DNA from 2 places in the Oceanobacillus luteolus genome. Region 1 is predicted to be linked to the other one. Evidence: predicted binding sites of a transcription regulator. Region 1 holds the regulator's gene; the other holds the start of a gene.
What was found. Region 1 encodes NrdR, which represses ribonucleotide reductase genes. Its sites were predicted from a motif close to AACACNATATATNGTGTT; they were not measured.

Region 1 (3,432 bases):
CGAGTTATCCACCTGAAACACTAGCGCATTTAGTTAAATATGACAGTGTCCATGGTATTTTTAACGGAGAAGTGAAAGCGCTTGATAACTCAATTCAAGTTAATGATAAAGAGATTAAGCTTGTTAGCTCCAGGGAGCCGGATAAGCTTCCTTGGAATAAGTTGGATATAGATGTTGTTGTGGAAGCAACGGGAAAATTTACTACGAATGAAACTGCTGGACTTCACCTTCAAGCTGGAGCGAAAAAGGTTGTCATTACGGCACCTGGTAAAGAAATTGATAAAACGATTGTAATGGGTGTCAATGATAATGAGTATGATAGTGAAGTACACCATATTATTTCCAATGCTTCTTGTACTACTAACTGTTTAGCACCGGTAGTAAAGATATTGGATGATCGTTTTCAAATAGTAAATGGATTAATGACAACGGTCCATGCTTTTACAAATGATCAGAAAAACCTTGATAATCCACATAAAGATCTTCGCCGAGCGAGGGGCTGTACTCAATCGATCATTCCGACTTCCACTGGTGCTGCAAAGGCGCTTGGAGTAGTATTGCCACATCTGAACGGTAAATTACACGGAATGGCACTGCGTGTTCCGACACCAGATGTATCACTTGTGGATTTGGTTGTTGATGTGGAAGAGAGTGTTACAGCTGAAGAGGTAAATCAGGCATTCAAGGAAGCTGCGGAGAATGGCTACCATGGAATTGTTCAATTTACGGAGGAACCACTCGTGTCTGTCGATTTCACTACAACGGATTATTCAGCAGTAGTTGATGGATTATCGACTATGGTAATGGGGGAAAATAAGATAAAGGTTCTGGCATGGTATGATAATGAATGGGGTTATTCTGCACGTGTGCTAGATTTAACAAAACTTGTTGGTGTAAATTTGACGAATAAAGAAACAGCTAAAATATCCTGATAGAATCTAAATATAAGATGCATCTTATCCATTGTTATATGGAAATTAAGATGCATCTTTTTTAGGATGAATAGAACATTTGGCTAAAACGTGTTAAAATAGAGGATATCTATTTTATCGCCTACATATTGGAATGTAAATTGACGACAGAGGGGTGAGTGAAAATTGCGCTGTCCAAACTGTGAATATAAAAATACAAAGGTTACTGATTCACGACCAATTGAAGATGGAAAAGCTATTCGCCGTCGAAGAGAATGTGAGAAATGTGGTCAACGTTTTACTACATTTGAAAGAATGGAAGAAGTTCCGTTAATTGTCGTGAAGAAAGATGGAATGAGGCAGGAGTTCTCACGTGAAAAACTTACCAGAGGCCTAATCCGTGCCTGTGAGAAGAGACCAGTTCCTGTGGAAACCATTGAAACTATTGCATTGGAAGTAGAGAAGGAATTGCGTGGTCTCGGATCTTCAGAGGTTGATTCGAAACTCGTTGGCGAAATGGTGATGGAAAGACTTTCTAAGGTTGATGAAGTGGCCTATGTTCGCTTTGCCTCTGTGTATCGTCAATTTAAAGATGTATCTGTCTTTTTAGATGAACTTAAGGAATTAATTAGTAGTGACAAGCAAGAAAAGGAAGAGTAAAAGGGTGAAAATCGTGATGAGAATAGGACAACTACTACCAGTAGACGGATACTTTGTAAGGTTGCAAGAAGCGTTGCCAGAGAACTTTTTACAATCTTTGACCCACTTATACCAGCCGCTCATTGGTCCTGAGGCATTAATGCTCTATCAAACCTTAATCAATGAAGTGCCGTTACAGGAAGAATCAACACCACAAACTCATCATACATTAATGAATTATTTAATGTTGCCACTTGATCAAATCTATGAAGCCAGACGGAAATTAGAGGCTATCGGATTACTTCGAACGTATAAGAAACAAGACGATGGGATGACGATTTACACATATGATCTCCAATCTCCTTATGATCCGAATAGTTTTTTTGAGGATGCTATGTTTTCATCCCTCCTGTACCATTATATCGGTAGTCAGAAATTTGATAGGTTAAAAGATTTCTTTACAGTGGAAGTGCAACCTGAAGTCGGTGAAAATATTACAGCTGATTTTCAAGAGGTTTTCCAGACTACAGAAACAGCAAGTCTTGTTCAAGTTGCTGCTGGAGAAGAGGTAATGGTCGAAGAAGATGGAACTGTAGATTTTGAATGGCTTGAACATATGTTGAAACAACGGATGATACCTGTCCATCGTATACTGACAAAGGATAACCGTAAATTAATCACGCAGATGCTTGTTCTGTACGATTTAGAAAGCTTCGAAATTGATAAAGCCATTATCTGGTCTCTTACTGAAGAAAACCATCTTGACAGGGAAGAATTTAAGCAGGCTTGCCATGATATATATCGTGCCAAGAATGATAACAAACCGATCCGTTTGATTCCAAAAACGGAAACTTCCATTAATCAACAAACTGATAAAAAGCCATTAACAAGGGAAGAGCTGCTCATACAGGAGCTTGAAACCATCTCGCCAAAGCAACTTCTAGAAGATTTATCAAGTGGAAATTTTGCCTCTGAACAAGACATGAAGCTGATTAGTGATGTAATGACTACTCAAGGTCTTCCAGCCCCTGTAATGAATGTATTAATCCATTACGTGCTGCTCCAAACAAATATGAAGCTTTCAAGGGCATATATTGAAAAAATCGCTAGCCACTGGTCACGAGCTAAACTGAAGACCGCGAAAGAAGCTATGAATTTTGCTAAGCAAGAACGCGCAAACTATGAAAAGGCAAAAGCAAGACGCAAAGGTGGATATCAGAAGGTGGCAAGCAAAGATATCATTCCTGATTGGTATAAAGCAGGAAAACATAAAGAAAAACCTAAAGAGTCTCAATCCATCGATATGAATGAAGAGCAAAGGAAAGTAGCACAACTTCTCAAACAATTTTCTGAAGGAAATTAAACCAATCGTTTAAAGGATGATTTTTAGTGAAGCCAATTCAATCAAGCTTGAAAGCCTGGATGGCGCGCAGTGAAAGCTTTAAAGAAAACTATAATAAAATGAAAACAGAACTCTTGGAAGACGAAGAAATCAAAGAATTTATCGCGCTCCATCCAGAATTAAGTCAAAATGAAATAGACAAAAGTCTAGTCAAATTATACGAATATAAAACTCAATCAAAGCAGTGCAATCATTGTGCATCATTCGGTGAATGCAAAAACATGATTCAAGGCTATTCTCCAATCCTTCAAGTGGAGAATGAAGAAATACACATTCGATATGAGAAGTGCCATAGCCGAATCATGTATGAAAAAGAACAAGAAAGTAATAAGCTCATTAGTAGTTTATATATGCCCAAAGAAATATTGGAAGCAAGAATGTCGGATATAGATAATGATGCATCCCGTACAAAAGTATTGCTGAAGGTTTTTGAATTCCTTAATGAAGCGAAGACCAAGCTTCCTAACAAAGGTCTTTATC
Region 2 (3,432 bases), on a different contig from region 1:
GTGAAAATAATGGTGAATATGATCTGGATTATGATTTGCCGCAATCTATTGGTATGGTGAAAGGCTATTACGGAAACTTTGGAATAAATGTGCGAGCATATATGTATATCCGCACGATGGGTCCTGAAGGCCTGAAGAAGGTAAGTGAATACGCGGTACTAAACGCAAACTACATTATGCGTAGCCTTGAAGGAGAATACGAGCTTCCGTTTACGCAACATTGTAAGCATGAATTTGTCTTATCTGGTAATAAACAGAAGAAAAACGGAGTGAAGACATTAAACATTGCTAAGCGTCTGTTGGATTTAGGAATTCATCCACCTACAGTTTACTTCCCATTAATTGTGGAAGAGGCAATTATGGTTGAGCCTACTGAAACGGAGTCGAAAGAAACATTGGATGGTTTCATCGATGCAATGCTCCAAATTGCTGAGGAAGCGAAGACTAACCCGGAGATTGTGCAGGAAGCTCCACAGACTACAGCTGTAAAACGTTTGGATGAGGCCACAGCATCGCGTAAGCCAATTTTGCGCTACGTAAGTGAAGAGAATAATTAATCATTCTAATGAAATACACCTGCCTATGAATAGGGCAGGTGTATATTTGTTGATATTATGAATTTATCGAAATGGTAATCGGATAAAAGAGCTATACCGGAAATTATTTTCGCCGGTATAGCTCTTTATTTTGTTCTTATTTTGCCTTGATTTTACCTGTCCAGTTTTTAAATCCGCCTTTTAATTGATAAAGCTCTTTGTAGCCATTTTTATGGAGGATTTGCGCTGCACGTGCAGAACGGCTGCTTTTTTGGCAATATAAATATACTGGTTTATCTTTACGAATTTCGATTAATCGTTGCTTTAATTGAGTAACAGGTATATTTCTGGCGCCTAGGATGTGTCCTGCATCAAATTCTTGTGGCTCCCGGACATCAATCAATTGCGCTTTACGATATCCTTCGATCCATTGATCTTGTGTCAGTACACTTAGATACATTTTCTGTCTATAATAACGGAAAATTGATATAGCTAATAGTACTACTAAAACAATAATTAATACTTCCATTTAATTTCCCCCGTCTTTCACATATCTAATCTGTTTTATTATAAAATACTTTTAATTACATGGAAAGTTTTTGTGCTGTCATTATTTAACTCCATAGTTTTTATTCTTAAAATGTCGAGTTATGTTGCTTATTGGTGTTTTACATAAAAAAACTACGGGATTAAACGATTGACAAAGGTGTTAACACAATATATAGTATGACTTATACATTAATACTACAACATGTTGTTTTAAAACATTGAAGATGTGGTACTTAGTAATTATAACATAAATAATAGAAAAAGATGAGTAAGGGAGCGATTTAATGTCGACAGTTTTAGAAAAAGTAAATGGAATTGATATTGCTTCATTGAATAAGGACATTGAGTTGTTTGATGCTGTCCATCCGATAACCGAAGATATGAAGCTTACCCATTCAGGCGTTTCCAGATTGGTAATGCTTGATAGGTATGCTTACAAGGATACAGAGAAAGTGACACTAAAAGTCGGGGATTTTGTCGTTTTGACTGTAAAATCTGATCCGAAATTCCCAGCAAGAGGATTAGGATTTGTACAAGCGATTGATTGGGAAGCAAATGAAGTGAAAGTCAAAGTCTTAGATGAGTTTTTATCAGCGTTGGACAATGAAGATGAAGTAAAAACTGGTATCATCACCCGTTCCCTAGATGTTATTGATAAACCATTGGAAATCTTTTATGAGCAAATCGCAAAACGAAATGCAACAGGTTTATCAGTTGTTGAAAAATCTGAAGAAAAACAAATGAAATCCTTCGATGAGTTTTATAATGAATTGGCAAGCTTAAACTTTGTACCAGCTGGACGGGTTCTCTACGGTGCTGGGGCAAATACAGAGGTAACTTATTTTAACTGTTATGTGATGCCTTATGTAAAGGATTCAAGAGAGGGTATTTCTGATCACCGCAAACAAGTGATGGAAATCATGTCACGCGGCGGTGGCGTAGGAACAAACGGTTCGACTCTCCGTCCTAGAAATACACTAGCTCGCGGAGTAAACGGAAAATCATCTGGTTCCGTTTCCTGGTTAGACGATATCGCAAAGCTTACACACCTTGTTGAACAAGGAGGTTCACGACGTGGAGCTCAAATGATAATGCTCGTAGATTCGCATCCAGATATTATTGAATTTATCATCTCTAAAATGCAAAATCCACGTATTCTACGATATTTGATTGAGAATACAGAGGACGAGCAAATTAAACGATTAGCTAAAGAAAAGTTGAATTTTAAACCATTAACTGAAACAGAAATAGATCTGTACACAAGTGTTGTGAACTACAAACATTTCCCAGGTTTAGGTGGCTTCACCGAAGATGCTATGCGCGAAGCAGAATTGAAATTGAAGGAAGGCGGAACGTACAGCGTTCATAATCCTGAATTCTTAACGGGTGCAAACATTTCTGTTTGTATTACTAAAGAGTTCATGGAAGCTGTAGAGAATGACGAAATGTATGAACTGCGCTTCCCGGATGTGGAAAATTATTCACCAGAAGAAATGAAGGCATATAATGAAAAATGGCATGAAGTCGGTGATGTGCGTAAGTGGGAAGAAATGGGATATGGCGTTCGTGTTTACCGTAAAATTCGTGCAAAAGAACTTTGGAATTTAATTAATGTTTGTGCAACATATTCCGCAGAACCAGGAATTTTCTTTATAGACAATGCCAATGATATGACAAATGCATCAGCATATGGCCAGCAAGTTGTTGCAACAAACCCATGTGGTGAACAACCATTGGCACCATATAGTGTTTGTAACCTTGCAGCAGTAAACCTTGCTGAAATGGCAGATAAAGAAAATAAGACGGTTAACTTTGAAAAGCTTAAACAAACCGTACGAACAGGTGTGAGGATGCAGGACAACGTAATCGATGCGACTCCTTACTTCTTGGAAGAAAACCGTAAACAAGCACTAGGCGAACGTCGTGTAGGTTTAGGGGTAATGGGGCTGCATGATCTATTAATCTACTGTGAAACGAAATATGGTTCAAAAGAAGGTAACGAACTTGTTGACAAAGTGTTTGAGGTAATTGCAACTACTGCTTATCGTGCATCCATTGAACTCGCAAAAGAAAAAGGAAGTTTTCCTTTCTTAGTTGGAGAGACGGAAGAAGAGACAATGAGATTGAGAGAAGCTTTCATTAATACAGGTTACATGAAGACAATGCCTGAGGATATCCGTCAAGATATCTTGAAATACGGAATACGTAACTCTCACCTGTTGACGGTAGCTCCAACAGGAAGCACAGGTACAATGGTTGGGGTTTCCACAGGACTTGAACCATACTTCTCCTTCTCTTACTTTAGAAGTGGGCGTTTAGGAAAATTCATCGAAGTAAATGCAGGAAT

Region 2: ACFSBH_RS20575 (vitamin B12-dependent ribonucleotide reductase) is a predicted target of NrdR. The motif match lies at 1,248-1,265, and genes of this name have one in related genera.

The regions. Positions count from the first base shown of each region.
Region 1 covers NZ_JBHUDE010000039.1:5,229-8,660, reverse strand. The annotation lists gene ACFSBH_RS07685 (glyceraldehyde-3-phosphate dehydrogenase) at 1-932, shown strand, start outside; gene nrdR (transcriptional regulator NrdR) at 1,098-1,571, shown strand; gene ACFSBH_RS07675 (replication initiation and membrane attachment family protein) at 1,588-2,913, shown strand; gene dnaI (primosomal protein DnaI) at 2,940-3,432, shown strand, end outside.
Region 2 covers NZ_JBHUDE010000166.1:28,445-31,876, forward strand. The annotation lists gene gcvPB (aminomethyl-transferring glycine dehydrogenase subunit GcvPB) at 1-557, shown strand, start outside; gene ACFSBH_RS20570 (rhodanese-like domain-containing protein) at 694-1,065, opposite strand; gene ACFSBH_RS20575 (vitamin B12-dependent ribonucleotide reductase) at 1,370-3,432, shown strand, end outside.